4 regions of the Salmonella sp. GDC200615 genome follow, and region 1 is predicted to be linked to each of the others. Evidence: predicted binding sites of a transcription regulator. Region 1 holds the regulator's gene; each other region holds the start of a gene.
The links. The regulator LexA, encoded in region 1, represses DNA repair genes until DNA is damaged. The targets are predictions, from matches to a motif close to TNCTGTATGTACATACAGNA.
Positions count from the first base shown of each region.

Region 2: the regulator LexA is predicted to act here: its motif matches at 3,076-3,095, upstream of rmuC (DNA recombination protein RmuC).
Region 3: the regulator LexA is predicted to act here: its motif matches at 3,671-3,690, upstream of uvrB (excinuclease ABC subunit UvrB).
Region 4: the regulator LexA is predicted to act here: its motif matches at 2,177-2,196, upstream of dinB (DNA polymerase IV).

Region 1 covers NZ_CP192247.1:506,721-512,662, reverse strand. The annotation lists gene dinF (MATE family efflux transporter DinF) at 1-1,255, opposite strand, end outside; gene lexA (transcriptional repressor LexA) at 1,434-2,042, opposite strand; gene ACQ29O_RS02415 (diacylglycerol kinase) at 2,151-2,519, opposite strand; gene plsB (glycerol-3-phosphate 1-O-acyltransferase PlsB) at 2,690-5,110, shown strand; gene ubiA (4-hydroxybenzoate octaprenyltransferase) at 5,209-5,942, opposite strand, start outside.
Region 2 covers NZ_CP192247.1:4,370,171-4,376,112, forward strand. The annotation lists gene ubiB (ubiquinone biosynthesis regulatory protein kinase UbiB) at 1-138, opposite strand, end outside; gene ubiJ (ubiquinone biosynthesis protein UbiJ) at 135-740, opposite strand; gene ubiE (bifunctional demethylmenaquinone methyltransferase/2-methoxy-6-polyprenyl-1,4-benzoquinol methylase UbiE) at 750-1,505, opposite strand; gene rmuC (DNA recombination protein RmuC) at 1,601-3,031, opposite strand; gene udp (uridine phosphorylase) at 3,171-3,932, opposite strand; gene ACQ29O_RS21205 (dienelactone hydrolase family protein) at 4,191-5,003, shown strand; gene ACQ29O_RS21210 (anaerobic sulfatase maturase) at 5,083-5,942, opposite strand, start outside.
Region 3 covers NZ_CP192247.1:3,062,943-3,068,884, reverse strand. The annotation lists gene bioB (biotin synthase BioB) at 1-541, shown strand, start outside; gene bioF (8-amino-7-oxononanoate synthase) at 538-1,695, shown strand; gene bioC (malonyl-ACP O-methyltransferase BioC) at 1,679-2,434, shown strand; gene bioD (dethiobiotin synthase) at 2,427-3,113, shown strand; gene uvrB (excinuclease ABC subunit UvrB) at 3,764-5,785, shown strand.
Region 4 covers NZ_CP192247.1:3,546,955-3,552,896, forward strand. The annotation lists gene ACQ29O_RS17145 (RNA ligase RtcB family protein) at 1-887, opposite strand, end outside; gene dinB (DNA polymerase IV) at 1,106-2,161, opposite strand; gene dpaA (peptidoglycan meso-diaminopimelic acid protein amidase) at 2,411-3,151, shown strand; gene ACQ29O_RS17160 (class II glutamine amidotransferase) at 3,122-3,889, opposite strand; gene lpcA (D-sedoheptulose 7-phosphate isomerase) at 4,102-4,680, opposite strand; gene fadE (acyl-CoA dehydrogenase FadE) at 4,920-5,942, shown strand, end outside.

The DNA.
Region 1 (5,942 bases):
GCGCCAGGAACACGGTTAATGCCAGCCATAAACCATGATTTCCTAATACCGGCAGGGCGAAGAGCGTCAGCGCGAATCCTCCCGCGGCGACAGCCATGCTATTGCGCATTTCGGCAGCGCGCGTCGCGCCAATAAACATACCGTCGAGCAGATAGCACCATACGCCCACCAGCGGTAATACCACCTGCCAGATAAGATACCGATCCGCCAGTAGCTGTATTTGCGGCAATGAGGTCAGTAACGCGACAATATGTTCGCCTGCCAGGGCATAGACTGTGGAAAACAACAAGGCCACAATTCCTGACTGACGACACGCCGCTCGCCAGACGTCCAGTAGCTTGCTACCGTCACGCGCGCCGTAAGCCTGACCGGAGTGCGCCTCCACCGCATAAGCAAAACCGTCCAGCGCATAGGCCGTAAAGGTGAGTAAGGTCATCAGGACTGCATTTACCGCGATAATATCGCTGCCCAGCCGCGCGCCTGACACCGTGATTGCGCCAAAACAAAGCTGAAGGAGCAATGAGCGCAGCATGATATCGCGATTGAGCGCCAAAAGGCGGCGCACGTTGCCGCGCCAGGCCTGTTTTAGCATATCCAGCGACACACCGCGGAGATGGAGAACTTTACGTACCATCATGAGGCCGATCAGTAACGTGACATATTCTGCGATGACCGTCGCCAGGGCAGCACCCTGCACGTTCATATGAAGCCCCATCACCAGCCACAGGTCGAGCGCGATATTGAGGATATTGCCCACGACCAACAAGATAACCGGCGCCCGCGCATACTGAACGCCTAACAGCCAACCGAGCAGCACCAGATTCGCCAGTGACGCGGGAGCGCTTAGCCAACGAATTTCAAGGAAGCGTCTCGCTTGCACCAGGACAGCGTCGTTCCCGCCGACAATATGTAAAGCCAGCTCGATAAGCGGCGTGCGAAATAGCACAATCATCACGCCAGCGCCCAGCGCCAGTAATAACGGTTGAATGAGCGCCCGGGCTAACGCCTGCGGATTTTTGGCGCCAAATGCCTGCGCCGTTAGGCCGGTGGTGCTCATACGTAGAAATAGCAGCAGCATGAAAAGAAAGCTGGTGGCAGTCGCGCCCACCGCCACGCCGCCCAGGAAAACCGGGCTGTCCAGATGACCAATCACCGCCGTATCGACCAGCCCCAGCAAGGGGACGGTGATGTTAGAAAAAATCATCGGCAGCGCGAGATGCCAGAGAGCTTTATCAGAGGAGGTAAAAAGCGGCATGGAGAAAAGCCTGACAAGGAGTTAAACGAAACGAGCGCATTGCCGGATGGCAACGTAACGCCTTATCCGGCCTACAAATTAATCATCTCAGGAACTGCATTCCCGTAGGCCTGCTAAGCGCAGCGCCATCAGGCTGCACGATTGCCGGATGACGGCTTACAAGGAGATTAAAACGAGATTACAACCATTCCCCGTTGCGAATGACGCCTACCGCCAGCCCTTCAATCGTAAAGCTTTGTTCGCGCAGATCCACCACTATCGGTGTAAACTCGCTGTTTTCCGGCAGCAGCTCCACTTTATTGCCCTGCTTTTTCAGGCGTTTTACTGTCACTTCATCGTCAATGCGAGCGACAACCACCTGGCCATTACGGACGTCCTGCGTTTTATGTACCGCCAGCAAATCCCCATCCATAATACCGATATCTTTCATCGACATACCGCTCACGCGCAGCAGGAAATCGGCGCTGGGTTTGAACAGCGAAGGATCGACCTGGTAATGGCCTTCAATATGCTGCTGCGCCAGAAGCGGTTCACCCGCCGCGACACGCCCGACAAGCGGTAATCCGTCCTCTTCTTCCTGTAACAGACGGATACCTCGCGATGCGCCGGAAACGATTTCAAGCACCCCTTTGCGCGCCAGCGCTTTAAGGTGTTCTTCCGCAGCGTTTGGGGAACGGAACCCCAAACGCTGCGCGATTTCCGCACGCGTCGGTGGCATACCTGTCTGGCTGATGTGATCCCGGATGAGATCAAACACCTCTTGTTGCCTGGCCGTTAACGCTTTCATTCCGCCCCCTGGGTGTATATACAGTCATGCTGTGAGTATATACAGTTAAAGGTGATTTTGGAACCACAAACGGCGCAAAAAACAAGAGATTTATAAAATTTGGAACCTTTATCGAAAATGTGACCATAACAGGATGCCCCAGGTCATCAGGGCAACGAAAATAGACAGTAGCACCGCAGCCGATCCCATATCTTTCGCACGGCCGGAAAGCTCATGGTATTCAGAACCGATGCGGTCAACGACCGCTTCAATAGCGCTGTTGAGGATTTCAACAATCATGATAAGTAAAACGGAACCTATCAATAACACACGGGTAATCGCATCCACATCCAGCCAGCAGGCGATGATGACGCCCAGCAATACCGCGATACTTTCCTGGCGAAACGCCGCTTCGTGAGTCCATGCGGCGCGAAATCCTTTCCAGGAATATCCTGCCGCTTTGATAATTCTGGTGAATCCAGTGGTATTATTGGCCATCAAAAGAACCTTTTTACATTATTAACGTCAATGACATTATACGGTTGCCCTGCACGATTCGGACTGCCGTAACGCAGCGCGAAGTATGACGGGATACAACAGAAATTCGCTAAACTTTCTGATATCCTTGCACCGCATTTGCATTATTAACCAGAGGCTTTACATCGTTTATGTCCGGCTGGCCACGAATTTACTACAAATTACTGAATTTACCATTAAGCATACTGGTAAAAAGCAAGTCTATTCCGGCGGAACCCGCCCAGGAATTGGGGCTCGATACTTCTCGCCCCATTATGTATGTCTTGCCATACAACTCAAAAGCGGACTTACTGACGCTGCGGGCGCAATGTCTGGCGCACGATCTCCCGGATCCGCTGGAGCCGCTGGAGATCGACGGCGCGCTGTTGCCACGCTATGTATTTATTCACGGCGGACCGCGTGTCTTTACCTATTACACGCCAAAAGAAGAGTCGGTGAAACTTTTTCACGATTATCTCGATCTGCATCGGAGTAATCCGGCTTTGGACGTGCAGATGGTGCCCGTTTCCGTGATGTTTGGCCGCGCGCCGGGTCGTGAAAAGGGAGAAGATAACCCGCCTTTACGTATGCTGAACGGCGTACAGAAATTCTTTGCCATCTCCTGGCTGGGTCGCGATAGCTTTGTCCGATTCTCGCCGTCCGTCTCATTGCGTCGCATGGCTGATGAACACGGCACCGATAAAATCATCGCGCAGAAGCTGGCTCGCGTGGCGCGTATGCACTTTGCTCGCCAGCGCCTGGCGGCGGTTGGCCCACGCCTGCCCGCCCGTCAGGATCTGTTTAACAAACTGCTGGCCTCGAAAGCGATCGCCCGCGCGGTAGAAGACGAAGCGCGCAGTAAGAAAATCTCTCATGAAAAAGCGCAGCAAAACGCCATTGCGCTGATGGAAGAGATCGCGGCGAACTTCTCTTACGAGATGATTCGTTTGACCGACAGGATTTTGGGGTTTACCTGGAACCGACTGTACCAGGGGATTAACGTGCATAACGCCGAGCGCGTACGCCAACTGGCGCACGACGGGCATGAAATCGTCTATGTGCCCTGTCACCGCAGCCATATGGACTATTTGCTCCTTTCTTATGTGCTGTACCATCAGGGACTGGTTCCGCCGCACATTGCCGCAGGCATTAACCTTAATTTCTGGCCCGCTGGCCCGATTTTCCGTCGTCTGGGCGCGTTCTTTATTCGTCGCACCTTTAAGGGGAATAAACTCTATTCCACCGTCTTTCGCGAATACCTGGGCGAGCTGTTCAGCCGCGGTTACTCGGTTGAGTATTTTGTCGAAGGAGGACGTTCGCGTACCGGACGTTTGTTAGACCCGAAAACCGGCACCCTGTCGATGACTATCCAGGCGATGCTGCGCGGCGGTACCCGTCCAATTACGTTAGTGCCTATTTACATCGGCTATGAGCACGTCATGGAAGTGGGCACCTATGCGAAAGAACTGCGCGGCGCGACAAAAGAGAAAGAGAGCCTGCCGCAGATGCTGAAAGGCTTGAGCAAGCTGCGCAATCTGGGTCAGGGCTACGTTAACTTTGGCGAACCGATGCCGCTCATGACGTACCTGAACCAGCATGTGCCGGAGTGGCGCGAATCTATCGACCCTATAGAGGCCATACGCCCAGCCTGGCTGACGCCGACGGTAAATAGTATCGCCGCCGATCTGATGGTGCGTATTAACAACGCTGGCGCGGCAAACGCGATGAACCTGTGTTGTACCGCGCTGTTAGCGTCGCGTCAGCGCTCGCTCACCCGCGAGCAGCTCACCGAGCAGCTTGATTGCTATCTCGATCTGATGCGCAATGTCCCTTATTCCACAGACTCAACCGTTCCTGCCGCCAGCGCTGGCGAGCTCATCGCTCACGCGCTGCAGATGAATAAGTTTGAGGTCGAGAAAGACACCATTGGCGATATCATCATTCTGCCGCGCGAGCAGGCGGTGTTGATGACCTACTATCGTAACAATATCGCGCATATGTTGATTATGCCTTCGCTGATGGCGGCGATTATCACCCAGCATCGTCGCATTTCGCGTGATGCGTTGCAGCAGCATGTTGAAGCGCTCTATCCGATGTTAAAAGCGGAGCTGTTCCTGCGCTGGGAGCGCGAGGAGTTAGCCTCGGTCATTGACGCGCTGGCCAGTGAAATGCAGCGTCAGGGGCTAATTACCCTGCAGGATGATGAACTGCATATCAACCCGACGCATTCCCGTACGCTGCAACTGCTGGCGGCAGGCGCGCGCGAAACGCTACAGCGTTATGCCATTACGTTCTGGCTGTTGAGCGCCAATCCGTCCATCAACCGCAGTACGCTGGAGAAAGAAAGCCGTACCGTGGCGCAACGTCTGTCTGTCCTGCACGGTATTAACGCGCCGGAGTTTTTCGACAAAGCGGTGTTCAGTTCACTCGTGTTGACGCTACGGGATGAGGGTTATATCAGTGATACGGGCGATGCCGAACCGGCAGAAACGATGAAGATATATCAGATGCTTGCCGATCTGATTACCTCTGATGTCCGTCTGACGATTGAAAGCGCGACGCAGGGCGAGTAAGCCAGTGCCTGAAATGCCCGATGGCGTAAGCTTATCGGGCAACTGATATGACGTATTGAAAATTTTGGCTTTGTAGGCCGGGTCCGCCCGGCATGACATCAGAAGTGCCAGTAACTCATCGCCAGCCCTAAAAATAGCACCAGGCCAACGTAGTTATTGTTCATAAAGGCTTTAAAGCAGGCTTCACGCTCACGGTTCGCAATCAGTTTTTGCTGGTAGACAAACAGCGCGCCCGCCACCAGCACAGCCCAGTAATATCCCCATCCCAGACCATTCAACCAGCCGATCAGCGCCATTAACGCCATGACGCCAAGCTGCAGAATCCCGATAATCAATGTGTCATAACGACCAAACAAGATCGCCGTCGATTTAATGCCTATCTTGATATCATCATCTCTGTCGACCATCGCATATTGCGTATCGTAAGCCACTGCCCAGAGAATATTGGCGAGGAACATTAGCCAGCAGCTCAACGGCAGGGATTCGCTCACCGCGGCGAACGCCATGGGGATTGACCAGCCGAAAGCGGCCCCCAGCACGACCTGCGGCAGGTGGGTGTAGCGTTTCATAAAGGGATAAACCCAGGCCAACGCCAGCGCCGCCACGGAAAGCAGAATCGTCATGGCGTTCAGCGTCAGCACCAACAGAAACGCCAGCAGCACCAGCACCACAAACAGGTTGCGCGCTTCTTTCTCTGTCACGGCGCCGCTGGGTAAAGGCCGGTTGACCGTACGTTTTACATGTCCGTCAAATTTACGATCGGCATAATCATTTACCACGCAGCCCGCCGCGCGCATTAACCACACGCCAGCGACAAAAACTGCCAAAATCC
Region 2 (5,942 bases), 790 kb from region 1:
GTTTGGCATCCAGAACAGCGAATAGCGCCATAATCGGAGTGGCAGTGTAAGACGCATTCGGGGGATGAGTTCATCAAGGCCGTAGCTTAAAAACGTGCGGATGATGAAATATAGGCGCCGTACTTCACCTGGCGTCATTTGGCCTCCAGTTTTTCCAGCCGTGTGGTCAGAGAATCTACGGCGCGCTCAACAGCCGCGGTTTCTTCGGCAAACCATGCGACTTCCAGCGGGCCAGGCGCCATACGCCACTCTTCAGTGATCGCTTCAGCGGCATAACGCTGCTGGCGTTGAAACCCGTGGCGCAGGAATTTAGCCCCGCCACGCACGGCCTTACCGATACTTTCCGCCGCAATATCACCCGTGTATGGCGCCAACAGCTCCGCAGGATCGAATTCGGCGAGATCGGCGAGCGCCACAAAATTTTGCACGACCTGAATATCGCCCTGCACTTCCAGTTCGCCGCTGCGAATAAGCGCGGCCAGCTGCTGACGATCGCGTAGTTTTGGCAAAACGCTAGCTTGAGTGATTACCGTACAGTCCGCTTCGCCTTCCCATGCCCCCAGCACATCAACCTGGCGTTCGCTGAATACCAGGACTAATGGCGTCGAAAATCCCTTTAGTTTCACACACAGTACTTTTCCCTGTAAGCGCGTTCTGGCTGATTTCAGCGCTGGCGAACGATACAGAAACGTATTGAGGAGACCTTCAATTCCTGCGGTCACTAAGGGTTTAAAAGGCATTCCACCCTCCTAGAATTTATAACCACGGTGCAATGCCACAACGCCCGCCGTCAGATTGTAATAATCCACGCTCTCAAATCCGGCGTCCTGCATCATGGCTTTTAAGGTATCCTGATCGGGATGCATACGGATGGATTCCGCGAGATACCGATAGCTATCCGCATCGTTTGCGACCATCGAGCCAATACGCGGTAAAATATGGAAAGAATAGGCGTCATACGCTTTACTCAGCGGCTCAATGATAGGCTTGGAAAATTCAAGCACCAGTAAACGTCCGCCGGGTTTCAACACACGGAACATTGACCGCAGCGCTTTTTCTTTTTCCGTTACATTGCGCAAACCAAACGAAATGGTAATGCAATCAAACGTATTATCAGGGAAAGGCAGAGCTTCGGCATTCGCCTGCACATACTCTACGTTGCCGATCACGCCGATATTACGCAGCTTCTCACGCCCCATTTTGAGCATAGAATCATTAATATCCGCCAGGATAACTTTGCCAGTTTCCCCGACCATACGTGAAAATTTCGCGGTAAGATCGCCCGTACCGCCCGCTAAATCGAGAACGGTTTGTCCACGACGCACGCCACTGCAATCAATGGTGAAGCGCTTCCACAAACGATGAATGCCAAATGACATTAAATCATTCATCACATCGTACTTTGACGCCACAGAATGAAAAACGTGGGCCACCATGTCAGCTTTCTGCTCTTTAGCGACGGTCTGAAAGCCAAAGTGCGTCGTTTCTTGTGAATCTTCCACCATCTCAGTGCCTGCTTATCGATAAAAATGTTCAAGAAGTGTAACAGATTGGGCCAATTTGCCCTACTCTGCGCCAGGACTAAACTACTCCGTATGGGTTAACTTAACTGCTGCTTCACCCGTTCATCATTGGGATAATGTTCATCCTGCCGCCCTTCAGGGATCGATCGTAAACGATATTCTTCATCTTGCGTAACGGCCTGTTCCGCTAAATCCGGATTAATCTCGCGTTTGATTTCCACGCCTAGCCCCCGGAAGGCCTCCGCCTGCGCCAAAACGTTGCCACGCCCCGACGCAAGTTTTTTCATCGCCTGGCGGTAGTTATCCTGCGCTTTATCCAGACTCTGACCGATCGCTGACATATCATCAACGAACAACCGCATTTTATCGTAGAGCTTACTGGCTCTGTCTGCGATGTGCTGCGCATTGCGGCTCTGGTGTTCATAGCGCCACAGGTTGGCGATTGTCCGTAACGCCACCAGCAGCGTCGTGGGGCTTACCAGCATAATGTTATTTTTCAGCGCCTCGGTTATCAGTTCGGGCTGTTTATCTAACGCCAGCAGGAAAGCGGGTTCTACGGGGATAAACATCAGAACATAGTCCAGCGAGCGGAGGCCGGGAAGCTGCTGGTAGTCTTTACGCCCCAGTAAGCGAATATGATTGCGCACCGAGGCGATGTGCTCTTGTAAAGCGGCCTCGCGCGTGTAGTCATCTTCAGCGTTAAAGTAACGCTCGTAGGCGACCAACGTCATTTTAGCGTCGATGACCACATCTTTGCCCTGCGGCAAGCGGACGATGACATCCGGCTGCATCCGCGAGCGCGCATCGTTCTCAATACTGACCTGGGTTTCGTATTCGTAGCCTTCACGCAGTCCGGATGCCTCCAGCACCCGCGCCAGCACAACTTCGCCCCAGTTTCCTTGCGCCTTATTGTCCCCTTTCAGGGCGCGCGTCAGGTTGATCGCTTCCTGCGCCATTTGCGCGTTAAGCTGCTGCAAATTACGAATTTCGTGCGCCAGCGTATGCCGCTCCTGCGCTTCTTTGCCAAAACTCTCCTGAACCTGGCGGCGAAAACCGTCCAGTTGCTCACGCAGCGGCGTCAGCAGGCTATTCAGGCTTTGTCGGTTTTGTTCGTCTACGCGACGATTACTGTGTTCAAAAATACGGTTCGCCAGATTTTCAAACTGCTCGCTTAAACGCTGTTCGCTGTTGATCATCTGACGGATTTTGTCTTCCGCGTGTTGTTGAGTCGCTTCCAGACGGGTCGTGACTTCACGCAGATCGGCTTCCAGAGAGGTATTGATACTGTGCAGGCTACGCAGTTCGTTATTAAGTAACTCGCATTCACTGCGCCAGTGCGCTTCTTGCGCTAATTGCTGCCGGGCCGCGCTAAGTTCGATATCCAGCTCACGCCGTTCTTCGATAAGATCGACGCGGATTTGATCGGCGTGCGCTTTCGTCGCCAGCCAGCCAATCACCGCCCCAGCCGCCAGCGCCACGACGGCGCTTATCATAAGAGTAATATTCACAACACCTCTCCTGGAACCACACTGTCCTGCACAAAATAGAATTGTGCTGTATAAACGTCCAGTTTAAAAGGGATTTCCTGCGAGGCGCCACGCAAAAAGAAAAGGCCGAACGCGTCGGCCTTTGCAAAAGAGAGGAGAATTACAGCAGACGACGGGCCGCTTCCACGACGATTTTCACCGCGTGGCTTTCAGTTTGTTTCATCGTTTCCGCATTCGGAATCTCTTGTTGGGTACGGTTGACGATAACGCCCGCCACCATACCTGCGCGTAAACCCTGGCTTGCGCACATGGTTAACAGCGTAGCGGATTCCATTTCGTAGTTCATCACGCCCATCGCCTGCCACTCTTCCATAGAGCCTTTGAAGCGACGAACAACGCGGCCAGAATAGGTGTCGTAACGTTCCTGACCCGGATAGAAAGTGTCGGAAGAGGCGGTTACGCCAACGTGAGTCGTGGCGCCAATCGATTTCGCGGCTTCAACCAGCGCAGTGGTGCAGGCAAAGTCGGCAACCGCCGGGAATTCCATCGGCGCAAAATGCAGGCTCGCCCCATCCAGACGTACGGATGCGGTCGTTACCAGAACGTCGCCGACGTTAATGTGCGGCTGAATAGCCCCCGTGGTGCCGATACGCAAGAAGGTACGAATACCCAGTTGCGCCAGTTCTTCCACGGCAATAGAGGTAGACGGGCCGCCGATACCGGTAGAGCAAACGATAACTGCTTTGCCATCCAGCTCAGCGCGCCAGGAGGTGAATTCGCGGTGAGATGCCAGCTTAACCGGCTTATCCATCAGCGCGGCGATCTTTTCCACACGCTCAGGATCGCCAGGGACGATGGCGAGCTGGGCCCCTTGTAAATCGTTTTTGGTGAGGCCGAGATGAAAAACATCAGACTTGGACATATAAAACTCCTCTGTGAATCGGGTTTGTCAGAAGAAGCAAAGAGACACTTTACCTAAGGCATAAAGATATTTTCGTGACAGCCATCACTATGACGTAAAACAATTGCACTCGCTTACCATTAAAAAGTGATGTTCATCACAATAAATAATCAATATCGCCAGGCATTGCACAAAAGATAGCCGCTTTAAGGCAATGTGGTTTGTTACACACTGTCTATAGTTAAGATTGCGCTATTTTTTAAGGGTACGGAGAATACCATGACAACGACACATCCATCCGGCTTTGCACCTGCAGCTTCCCCACTTGCCCCTACGATGATTCATACGCCTGATGGGGCCATTAGCGCGGGGATAACGTCGATCCCCTCTCAGGGCGACGATATGCCAGCCTATTACGCCAGACCAAAAGCGAGCGACGGCGCGCTGCCTGTGGTCATTGTGGTACAGGAAATTTTTGGCGTACATGAACACATTCGCGATATTTGCCGACGACTGGCGCTGGAAGGCTATCTCGCTATCGCGCCAGAACTCTATTTCCGCGAAGGCGACCCCAATGATTTCGCCGATATACCCACATTATTGAGCGGGCTGGTGGCTAAAGTACCGGATTCGCAAGTCCTTGCCGACCTGGATCACGTCGCCAGTTGGGCTTCGCGCAACGGCGGGGATGCGCATAGGCTGATGATCACCGGTTTTTGTTGGGGAGGCCGAATTACCTGGCTGTACGCCGCGCACAACCCTCAGTTAAAAGCGGCGGTAGCGTGGTACGGCAAGCTGGTGGGCGACACGTCACTCAATTCGCCGAAGCATCCCGTTGACATCGCCACCGATCTTAACGCGCCGGTACTGGGTTTATACGGCGGGCAGGATACCAGTATTCCACAGGAGAGCGTGGAAACCATGCGTCAGGCGCTACGCGCCGCTAATGCGAAGGCGGAAATCGTGGTCTATCCCGATGCAGGGCACGCGTTTAATGCCGATTATCGTCCGGGCTACCACGAAGCCTCAGCGAAAGACGGCTGGCAAAGAATGCTGGAATGGTTCGCGCAGTACGGTGGGAAAAAAGGCTAACCACAGCGCATTACGATGTTTGTTGGGCCTACGAGACCGGAGTCGGTGTAGGCTCAACAAATCGTCATCGCCACGTTAGCTATGCTTTACCACAGCATTTTTTATATTTTTTGCCTCTGCCGCAGGGACAGAGATGGTTACGACTGACGGCTCCTGTGTCTTTACGCGCGTCCTGCGCCAGCCAGCGCATGATCGATGCCATCGGATAGCCTTGCGCCAGCAGCTCCCGCCAGACATTCATATACGGCGTAACGTGCTGGAAAAAATGTTTATAGCCCGCACACAAGTAATTATGCGCAGGATGACCGGACGGCGAGACGGCAAAGCGATGCTTCGGACAGCCGCCATGACACGCAAAGCGGTAGTCACAGCGACGACAATCGGCGGTCAGGGTCTCCCGCTTGGCCTCGCCAAACGCAATAGCCCGCTCGCTATTATTTAAGGTTTTGATGCTGTGCTGGTGGATATTCCCCAGCAGATGCTCCGGGTAGACAAAGTGGTCACAGTTGTAGAGATCGCCGTTCGACTCCAACGCGAAGGCATGTCCACAAGTCTCGGAATGTACACACAGTACCGGCTGCTGCGCCGTCCAGGCGGCTAACGCCACGTCAAACATCTGCACATAGACGCGGTCTACGTCGCGACGAACCCAGATATCAAAGATCTGGTTGAGAAATTCGCCATATTGCCACGACGGTACCGTCCATGGCGCCAGCTTTGCCGCGCTTTCGCCGGGCATCACCAGATTAAGTACCGATGAGTTATCGGTGCTCATTCGCTCCACCAGCGGGATAAACTGAATAAAACGCGATCCCGCCGCCAGAAGAAATTCGTAGACGTCTGCTGCATGACCGACGTTATGTTTTCCCACGACGGTTAAGGTATTAAAGTCGACATGGTGCGCTTTAAGCCGCGCCATTGCTGCGACGACCTGTTCAT
Region 3 (5,942 bases), 2.1 Mb from region 1:
CCGTACCTATCAGGAGCGCCTCGACACGCTGGAAAAAGTCCGTGAAGCAGGGATTAAAGTGTGCTCCGGCGGCATTGTGGGTCTGGGCGAAACGGTTACCGATCGCGCCGGACTGTTGTTGCAGTTGGCGAACCTGCCGACGCCGCCGGAAAGCGTGCCAATCAACATGCTGGTGAAGGTGAAAGGCACACCGCTTGCGGATAACGATGACGTGGATGCGTTTGATTTTATTCGTACTATCGCCGTGGCGCGCATCATGATGCCGACCTCATACGTGCGTCTTTCCGCAGGGCGTGAACAGATGAACGAGCAGACCCAGGCGATGTGCTTTATGGCCGGGGCGAACTCGATTTTCTATGGCTGCAAATTGTTAACTACGCCAAATCCGGCAGAGGACAAGGATCTGCAGTTATTCCGTAAGCTGGGACTGAATCCGCAGCAGACCAGGGTGCTGGCGGGCGATAACGAGCAGCAGCAACGTCTGGAGCAGACGCTGATGACGCCTGACACCGATGATTATTACAACGCGGCAGCCTTATGAGTTGGCAACAACGCGTCGACGATGCGCTGACGGCGCGTCGGGCGACGGATACGTTGCGCCGCCGCTATGTGGTGTCGCAGGGCGCCGGACGCTGGCTGGTAGCGAACGGGCGACAGTATCTTAACTTTTCCAGCAATGATTACCTCGGCTTAAGTCAACATCCGCAGATTATTCGCGCCTGGCAACAGGCAGCGACGCGTTTTGGCGTCGGCAGCGGCGGGTCGGGTCATATCAGCGGTTATTCCGTGGCGCACCAGGCGTTAGAGGAGGAACTGGCGCAATGGTTAGGATATCCACGCGCGCTGCTGTTTATCTCTGGCTTTGCGGCGAATCAGGCGGTCATTACCGCCTTAATGAAAAAAAATGACCGGATTGTGGCCGACAGGTTGAGTCATGCTTCCCTGCTGGAAGCCGCTAATCTGAGTCCGGCGCAGCTTCGCCGCTTTATCCATAACGATACGCAGCATCTGTCGCGTTTACTGCAATCGCCCTGCGTGGGTCAGCAACTGGTGGTGACAGAAGGTGTATACAGCATGGACGGCGACAGCGCGCCGCTGGCGGAAATCCAGCACATTGCCCGCAGGCATCATGCCTGGCTGTTGGTTGATGATGCGCACGGCATCGGCGTGACTGGCGATGAGGGGCGGGGCACCTGCTGGCAGCGGGGGGTGAAGCCTGAGTTGCTGGTGGTGACTTTCGGTAAGGGGTTTGGCGTCAGCGGCGCAGCGGTGCTCTGCTCGGAAAGCGTCGCAGATTATCTGCTGCAATTCGCCCGTCATCTGGTTTACAGCACCAGTATGCCGCCCGCCCAGGCGCAGGCGTTAAGCGCCTCGCTGGCGGTGATCCGTAGCGATGAAGGTCGTGAACGGCGCGAAAAACTCGCCGCTCTGGTTCAGCGCTTTCGGGCCGGCGTTAACGCGTCCCGATTTACGCTACTGAATGCCCATAGCGCCATCCAGCCGTTAATCGTGGGCGATAACAGCCGTGCATTGCGCCTGGCGGAGGCGCTGCGTCAACAAGGATGCTGGGCGACGGCGATTCGTCCGCCGACGGTGCCTGTCGGTACGGCGCGCCTGCGCTTAACGTTAACGCAGGCGCATGAAGCGTGCGATATAGACCGTCTGCTGGAGGTGCTGCATGGCGCAGGTGAATAAGCAGGCTATTGCGGCGGCGTTTGGCCGGGCCGCATCGCAATACGAACAGCACGCCTCTTTACAGCAACACAGCGCGGATGCGCTGCTGACGCTGTTGACAGGCCGCCAGTTTGCCAGTGTGTTGGACGCAGGCTGCGGCCCCGGACGTATGAGTCGTTACTGGCGAGAGCGGGGGAGCGAAGTGACCGCCCTGGATCTTTCGCTGCCGATGCTGCAACAGGCTCGCGATCGTCAGGCGGCGCATCACTATTTGCTGGCGGATATCGAAGCGATTCCCCATGACGCCGGCGTTTTTGACCTGGCCTGGAGCAACCTGGCGGTCCAGTGGTGCGGCGATTTACGCGATGCGTTGAGCGAGTTGTATCGGGTTGTACGGCCCGGCGGCGTGGTGGCGTTTACCACCTTGTGCCAGGGGTCGTTGCCGGAGCTGCGTCAGGCATGGCAGGCCGTCGATAATCGCGCTCACGCGAATAGCTTTTTGCCGGAAGAGGCCATTGACCACGCGCTACGCGGCTGGCGGGCGTCTCGTCATACTCAGGCGATGACATTGTGGTTTGAGGATGCCCTGAGCGCGATGCGTTCGCTCAAAGGCATTGGCGCCACCCATCTTCATGAAGGGCGGGAGACGGATGTATTAACCCGCGCCCGGCTTAGACAGATTCAACTGGCATGGCCGCAGCGGCAGGGGAAATATCCGCTGACGTACCACCTTTTTATGGGAGTGATTGAACGTGACTAAACGCTATTTTGTGACCGGTACTGATACTGAAGTCGGTAAAACGGTCGCCAGTTGCGCCTTATTGCAGGCCGCAACGCAGTTAGGTTATCAAACCGTAGGCTATAAGCCCGTCGCTTCCGGCAGCGAAATGACAACCGACGGGCTACGCAATAGCGATGCCCTGGCCTTGCAGCGTAACAGCAGCCTGCCGCAACCTTATTCCGCTATCAATCCTTATACTTTTGCCGAGCCTACTTCTCCCCACATCGCTAGCGCCGACGAAGGCCGGGCGATAGACGCGGCGGTGTTATCACGCGGATTACGAACGCTGGAGGCGCAGGCAGACTGGGTGTTGACAGAAGGGGCGGGCGGCTGGTTTACACCGCTCTCTGCCACGCTGACGTTTGCCGACTGGGTACAGACGGAGCAGCTGCCGGTGATTCTGGTTGTTGGCGTCAAGCTGGGCTGTATTAATCACGCCATGCTGACGGCGCTGGCGGTAGAACAGGCCGGATTACCGCTTGTCGGATGGATAGCCAACGACATGCAGCCGCCAGGCGCGCGTCATGGTGAATATCTCGCGACGCTTCGCCGCGTCATACCGGCCCCGCTGTTAGGGGAAATCCCGTGGCTGGGCGTTTCTCCATCGCAGGCGGCGACAGGACAGTATCTGGACCTTAGCCCCCTGGAACGCGCCTGACCGCGCTTAAAAACCGCCTTCTTGCAGGATCAGACGATCCTGCTGTTCTTTCGCCAGACCCTCCTGACGTCGCCATGCTAAAAATGTGCAAAATGTGAGCGTCTACGCCTCAATTTTTGCCTTCTCGTTAGCCAATAATCTGCCAAAAATAGCGATAATTTTTTTTTATCGCCCGGCGAAAACGTCAGGGGCTGATTTTGCCAGGCGGCAGGGGATACGGGCTGGAAGCAGTTATCCACTATTCCTGTGGATAACCTTGTGTATTAGAGTTAGAAAACACAACGTAAGCGAGAGGCGACGCGGCCTGCGACTAAATTGGCGCGAAAGACGGCTTGAGAAAATATCCCTTTTCAGACAGCAAGTTATATAAAATCAATTGTTGTAAAGGAAGGAGGATACGTTGACATAAAACTTTCATCATCCGACTTGACAAATGTTAAAAAAGACTCTGGTCTGGGGATAACCAGCACACTGCTGGAATTTTACCCCGCGACTGTCTATGTTTTACCTCTAAATAGCGTGGGGTATCTACCGATAGCCATTATACACTGGAGTGTTACTGTTTTTTCATCCAGTATTTTTTATTGGCAATATTCACCGTCGAGAGTAAAATTACATCCCTGCCCGCTCACTCCTTCAGGTAGCCGCTCATGAGTAAACCGTTCAAACTGAATTCCGCTTTTAAACCTTCTGGCGATCAGCCGGACGCTATACGTCGTCTGGAAGAGGGGCTGGAGGACGGGCTGGCGCATCAGACGTTATTGGGCGTGACCGGCTCCGGGAAGACATTCACCATTGCCAACGTCATTGCGGACTTGCAGCGGCCAACGATGGTGCTTGCGCCCAATAAAACCCTGGCGGCGCAGCTCTACGGCGAAATGAAAGAGTTTTTCCCGGAAAACGCGGTGGAGTATTTCGTCTCCTACTATGACTACTATCAGCCGGAAGCGTATGTGCCAAGTTCGGATACGTTTATCGAAAAAGACGCTTCGGTAAACGAACATATTGAGCAAATGCGGTTGTCGGCAACGAAAGCGTTGCTTGAGCGACGCGATGTCGTGGTGGTGGCTTCCGTGTCCGCGATTTACGGTCTGGGCGATCCGGATCTCTACCTGAAAATGATGCTGCATCTGACGGTGGGAATGCTGATTGACCAGCGCGCGATTTTGCGTCGGCTGGCGGAATTGCAATACACCCGTAACGATCAAGCTTTTCAGCGTGGTACCTTTCGCGTGCGCGGCGAAGTGATCGACATCTTCCCGGCTGAATCTGACGACATCGCGCTACGCGTTGAGCTGTTTGATGAAGAAGTGGAACGCCTGTCGCTGTTCGACCCGTTAACCGGGCAGGTAGAGTCAACGGTGCCACGTTATACTATCTATCCCAAAACGCACTACGTGACGCCGCGCGAGCGTATTCTGCAGGCGATGGAAGAGATAAAAGATGAGCTGGCGGACAGGCGTAAGGTCTTGCTGGCGAATAATAAGCTGCTTGAAGAGCAGCGATTAAGCCAGCGCACGCAGTTCGATTTAGAGATGATGAACGAGCTGGGCTACTGCTCAGGCATTGAAAACTATTCCCGCTTTCTGTCGGGCCGCGGGCCGGGCGAACCGCCGCCAACCTTGTTCGATTATCTGCCCGCCGACGGACTGCTGGTGGTGGATGAGTCTCATGTCACCATCCCGCAGATAGGCGGCATGTACCGCGGCGACCGGGCGCGCAAAGAGACGCTGGTCGAGTATGGCTTCCGTCTGCCTTCGGCGCTGGATAACCGTCCGCTGAAGTTTGAGGAGTTTGAAGCCTTAGCGCCGCAAACTATCTATGTTTCCGCCACGCCCGGCAACTATGAGCTGGAAAAATCTGGTGATGAGGTGGTGGATCAGGTCGTGCGACCGACCGGGCTGCTGGACCCGATTATTGAAGTGCGTCCGGTGGCGACCCAGGTGGACGATCTGCTGTCCGAAATTCGTCAGCGTGCGGCCATTAATGAGCGTGTCCTTGTCACTACGCTTACCAAACGGATGGCGGAAGATTTGACCGAATATCTGGAAGAGCACGGCGAGCGCGTGCGTTACCTGCACTCAGATATTGATACCGTGGAGCGCATGGAAATCATCCGCGATTTGCGTCTGGGCGAGTTTGACGTTCTGGTGGGGATTAACCTGCTGCGCGAAGGGCTGGATATGCCGGAAGTCTCGCTGGTGGCGATTCTGGACGCCGATAAAGAGGGCTTCCTGCGCTCCGAGCGCTCCCTGATTCAGACCATAGGGCGCGCGGCGCGTAACGTTAACGGTAAAGCGATTCTGTATGGCGATAAAATCACGCCGTCGATGGCGAAGGCGATTGGCGAAACCGAGCGACGTCGCGAGAAGCAGCAGAAGTACAACGAAGAGCACGGTATCACTCCGCAGGGGCTGAACAAAAAAGTGGTCGACATCCTGGCGCTGGGGCAGAACATTGCGAAAACCAAAGCGAAGGGGAAAGGCAAGGGCAGTTCTACGGCAAAAGCCGGAATTGTCGAACTGGATATGACGCCGAAAGCGTTGCAGCAGAAAATTCATGAACTGGAAGGGCAAATGATGCAGCACGCGCAAAATCTGGAGTTTGAAGAAGCCGCGCAAATTCGCGACCAGTTGCACCAGTTACGCGAGTTGTTTATCGCGGCGTCCTGACAATGTGTCGATCGCCAGCGAGTCATCGTTACCATGGCTCGCTTTTGAGAATTTCAGTTCAATAGTAAGGGCTAAGTCAGTCAGGAATGAAAAACAGTGACAGGCTTTGACTAACGAGATTGTCGAAAAACTCAAAACATCAATGGGGTAGCTAGTT
Region 4 (5,942 bases), 1.6 Mb from region 1:
GCGCCATGCGCCAGGGAGAAGAGGCTCTCCTCGCTGACGACGGGTTTCACCAGCCAGCTATAATCGCCGCGCGAGCCGGGGATAATCACCAGTCCCTGCCCATCTGGCGTAGCGCCCTTACGATGCAGCCACCCCGCCTCACCCGCGACAGTACAGGGTTCAACGAAGTTATGCGCCACATCCAGCCGCGGTTCGCCCTCAGCCCTGAGCTGTTGCAGTATCCGGCGGGCAATCAGCGCGCGATTACTGCGGGCAAATGCCAGCGCATCGTCATGTTCTGCAAGGTAGCGGCGCGCATCGTCGCTATCTTCCGGCAAACCGTTATGCGAAAACGCCTCCACATGACGACGCAGGATAGCTTGCCCCAGACCGCGTGAACCACTGTGTACCAACAGTAATAACTGCGCTTTTTGCAACCCCGACAAAGCGAACGAATCAGCATCGACGATGCGATCGACCTGCTGCAGCTCGGCAAAATGATTGCCGCCGCCAATGGAACCCAGCGCAGAGCGCCACGAATGATGCTGCATTGCGGCGGGGACATTCTCCTCCAGCCACTGCGCGTCCGCCACGTCAGTCAGCGACGCCAGCCGCTTCTCCAGTTTATCGGCGTTATATTTACGCCCTAAAATATCCGTTTGCCATAACGCCATGCCGCAGCCGATATCGTTGCCGACCAGCGCCGGATAAAAGCGTCCACGCGAGAAAAAAGCTGCGCCAATAGGGTAGCCGCGCCCCGGATGCAGATCTGGCATCCCGATAACGCGTTTCATACCGGTTAACTTAGCCGTCGTATATAATTGTTGGATCGCGGAATCTTCGATCCACAGGTTATCTGATGCGATAGAAAATACCACATCTGATAAAGGACGAATATAATTGCCCATATACCATTCCATATATGAATTAAAAAATCAGGAAATGGCAGACTAATCCAGGGCAATAAAAGAAAATTAATCCTGGAAAGGTCTGCAAAGTGCGTTCAGAGAATAAAGTGTCATGATGAACCTCCTTTGCAGTTATTGAGAATGAGAAAACGTGGGTATAGTAATACTGAAATTTAGATGGCGCAATCGTAATAGTGATAAAATCTTAATAGCCTGACTTATAACCCTAACACCAACTGTCGCTCCAGTTGAGGGTCGAGCAGCGTTACGTGTAACCCCACCAGCCGTACGCCGCGCTCGCCGCGACGCTCGTTCCAGGTTTTACGGGCGGTGGTAATTAAGTCTTCTTTATTTAATTGCGGCCAGACATGTTCCTGAGTGGTTTGCTGAAAATCATTAAATTTTAATTTAACGCCCTGTCGGGCAATCAGTAAATCGGGCTTTACTATAGCCAGACGACGCTCCAGTTCCGGATATAAATATTCAATAATGGCCTCGCAGTCCGACCACTCATGAATATCCTCCGCCAGAGTACGCTCAACGCCTACCGATTTACGCAGCCTTTCGCTGTTAACATCACGCTCGTCAATACCCTGACTACGCTCCCATAATACCCGGCCAAATTTACCAAAGCGTTTGAGAAGCATCGCCAGATCGCACTGTTGAATATCCCCGCAGGTTCTTAACCCCATATTTTCCAGTTTGGCGGCGGAAACTTTCCCCACGCCTGGAGTTTTGGCTAACGGCAACGTTTTAAGAAAGTCGGGTACATCGGCTGGCGTAATAACATATTGTCCGTTCGGTTTATTGAGATCGGAGGCGATCTTCGCCAGAAATTTCACTGGTGCAACGCCAGCGGAGGCGGTGAGTTGCAGTTCATTGAAAATAGTCTGACGAATCTCCCTGGCGATCAGAGTTGCCGATCCATAACAGTGCGGGCTGTCAGTCACATCCAGCCAGGCTTCATCCAGCGAGAGCGGTTCAATCAGTGAAGTGTAGCGGGAAAAGATGTCACGTACATGCCGCGAAGCCTCTTTATAGGCGTCAAAGCGGCCAGGCAATAGGGTGAGATGGGGGCACAGCTTTAGCGCCATGGCGGTCGGCATCGCGCTACGTACGCCAAACTGGCGCGCAGGATAGTTGGCGGTACTGATAACGCCTCTTCGCTCACGACTCCCGCCAATGGCAATGGGAATATCGCGTAACGCCGGATTATCACGCATCTCTACCGCGGCAAAAAAACAGTCCATATCAACATGTATGATTTTGCGCATCGCTCGCCCCCACAATACTGTTTAAGTGTACAGTATGTTTTATTGCGCGCAAAGAGACATTCGCGTTAAAAATGCGACATATTCGAAGGTATGACGACGAAAGCGGCGGGAAAATTGTAAACGTACACACGGGGACTTGCGAAAAACTGCCGTGGTGCTAATGTGAGCGCTCCAAATCCAGATTACTCCGATTTGGGGACTCTTTTGCCGTTCTGGCGTGTGTAACCGTTTTATCAAGGAACAAGCAGTATGCGTAAAATCGCATTTTTTCTTGCGATGCTTCTGATGCCGTGCGTCTCATTTGCCGGTTTGCTGAGCAGCAGCAGCCCCGTCACGCCGGTCAGTAAAGAGTATAAGCAGCAGTTAATGGGCTCACCGGTCTATATTCAGATTTTTAAAGAAGAGCGCACCCTTGATCTCTACGTCAAAATGGGTGAGCAATACCAGTTGCTTGATAGCTACAAAATTTGCAACTATTCCGGCGGGTTAGGCCCGAAACGCCGTCAGGGCGATTTTAAAAGTCCGGAAGGGTTTTACAGCGTTCAGCGCAATCAACTCAAGCCAGACAGCCGTTTTTATAAGGCCATCAACATTGGTTTTCCAAATGCCTACGATCGCGCGCATGGCTATGATGGTAAATATCTGATGATTCACGGCGCCTGTGTTTCCGTCGGCTGCTATGCCATGACCGACAGCGGCATTGATGAGATTTTCCAGTTTGTCACCGCCGCGCTGGTCTTTGGTCAGCCGAGCGTGCAGGTGAGTATTTATCCGTTCCGGATGACCGACGCCAATATGCAGCGTCATAAATATTCATATTACAAAGATTTCTGGGCGCAGCTAAAACCCGGCTACGATTATTTTGAACAAACGCATAAGCCGCCAACTGTTTCTATCGTTGATGGGCGTTACGTCGTGGGCAAACCGTTGAGTCACGAAGTCGTTCAGCCACAGCTGGCCTCAAATTATACGCTCTCCGAGGCAAAATAACGCCCATTCGCCTGGCATAATCTTTTGCCAGGTTTCATTCCCCGTTAGCGGCTGGGTAGCAATCACGGTAACCACGTCATTTGGCGTGGTCTGTGAACTGAAATCAATTTCCATATCCTGATCCACCAGCGTGGCTACGCCAAACGGCGCCCGGCGAGTGATCCAGTGCAAATGGGTTGAGCAAAACGCCATCACATATCGCCCATCTGACAGCAGCATGTTAAAAACGCCTTTTTCACGTAATACCGTCGCCAGTGTCGCAATATATTTAAATACCGCCGTCATGTTGCCCGGCGTGCGGGGATAACGCTGCGTTAATTTATGCAATAGCCAGCAAAACGCTTTTTCGCTGTCGGTTTCCCCCACCGGACGAAAATTACCGGTTTCCAGCGACTTATAACCGTTGAGCTGACCGTTATGAGCATAAGTCCAGTTGCGTCCCCATAATTCCCGGGTAAAAGGGTGTGTATTTTCCAGCGCCACTTCACCGCGATTAGCCTGACGGATATGGGCGATAACCGAGCAGGACTTGATCGGGTAATTCTGTACCAGTTTCGCAATCGGCGAATGGTAGCTCGGTTGCGGATCTTTAAACGTGCGACAGCCCTTTCCTTCGTAAAAGGTAATTCCCCAGCCGTCTTTATGCGGCCCGGTTCCGCCGCCACGCTGCACCAGTCCGGTGAAGCTAAAGCAGATATCCGTCGGCACATTGGCGCTCATCCCAAGCAGTTCGCACATACATCACCTCCACAAACGCCTTAAGCGGGAAGGCGTAATTTTTACAGCCAATCAAATCTCAAAATATCGAAGAAAACAATATGCTATACCCTAAATAATTCGAGTTGCAGGAAGGCGGTAAGGGAGGAAAACCCCAGTCACATAGATAACTATGTGACTGGGGTTTCTGAGCGCAACCAACGCACCTGCAGCTTGAAGTATGACGGGTATAGTTATTTAACCATCTCTTTTTCGATCAACTGAATCAGGATATGAATTACTTTGATATGAATTTCCTGAATACGATCGGCATAACCGAAGTGCGGTACGCGAATTTCAATATCCGCCGTTCCCGCCATTTTGCCGCCGTCTTTGCCGGTCAACGTAATCACTTTCATGCCTTTTTCACGGGCCGCGGCAATCGCTTTAATCACGTTACCAGAGTTACCCGACGTCGAGATCCCTAACAGGACATCGCCTTCGCGCCCTACCGCCTCAACGTAACGAGAGAAAATATAGTCATAGCCAAAATCATTACTGACGCAGGATATATGGCTAACATCAGAAATCGCAATTGCCGGGTAGCCCGGACGATTTTCACGATAACGACCTGTCAGCTCTTCAGCAAAGTGCATCGCATCGCAATGGGAGCCGCCGTTACCGCAGGAAAGTACCTTACCACCCGCTTTAAAACTGTCAGCCAACAGGACCGCCGCGCGCTGAATGGCGTGAATATTGGCGTCATCTTTTAAAAAATTAGCCAGCGTTTCCGCCGCTTCGTTCAGTTCGTTACGAATAAGATCCTGGTACATGAGGATATCCTTCAGCATGAATGTAAATGACAGTATGCAGTGTACCGGATAGCAGTACAGGCGAGAAGCATAAGCCGAATTAACGCCTCACGCTTTTGATTTTTCGTGCCCCCAAAAACGGCAACAATGTGAGCTTTGTTGTAATTATTTTGTAAACACATTGCTAAAAGATTTTACATCCACTACAACCTAATCATCACAAGTGGTCAGACCTCCTACAAGCAAGGGAGCTTTTCGTTATGATGATTTTGAGTATTATCGCTACGGTTGTTCTGCTCGGCGCATTGTTCTATCACCGCGTGAGTTTATTTCTCAGCAGCCTGATTCTGCTCGCCTGGACCGCCGCACTTGGCGTCGCTGGCCTGTGGTCCATCTGGCTGTTGGTTCCTCTGGCCATTATCCTCGTGCCGTTTAACCTCACACCGATGCGAAAATCAATGATTTCCGCACCGGTGTTCCGCGGCTTCCGTAAGGTCATGCCGCCGATGTCGCGCACTGAGAAAGAAGCGATTGATGCCGGTACAACCTGGTGGGAAGGCGATCTGTTCCAGGGCAAGCCTGACTGGAAAAAACTGCACAACTATCCGCAACCGCAACTCACTGCCGAAGAGCAAGCGTTTCTCGACGGCCCGGTAGAAGAAGCGTGCCGGATGGCGAACGATTTCCAGATTACCCATGAACTGGCGGATCTGCCGCCGGAACTGTGGGCTTATCTGAAAGAGCATCGTTTTTTTGCGATGATCATTAAAAAAGAGTACGGCGGACTGGAGTTCTCCGCTTATGCGCAGTCCCGTGTACTGCAAAAACTGTCCGGCGTCTCCGGGATTCTGGCTATCACCGTCGGCGTTCCAAACTCACTCGGCCCTGGCGAGTTGTTGCAGCACTATGGTACGGAAGAGCAGAAGAATCACTATCTGCCGCGACTGGCGCGCGGCCAGGAGATCCCCTGCTTTGCGCTGACCAGCCCGGAAGCAGGTTCTGATGCAGGCGCCATTCCGGATACCGGCGTGGTTTGCATGGGCGAATGGCAGGGCCAGCAGGTGCTGGGTATGCGCCTGACCTGGAACAAGCGTTACATTACGCTGGCACCGATAGCTACCGTGTTGGGCCTGGCGTTTAAGCTTTCCGATCCGGATAGATTGTTAGGCGGAGAAGAAGAGCTGGGTATTACCTGTGCCCTGATCCCCACCTCAACGCCGGGTGTGGAAATTGGTCGTCGTCACTTCCCGCTTAACGTTCCGTTCCAGAATGGTCCAACCCGC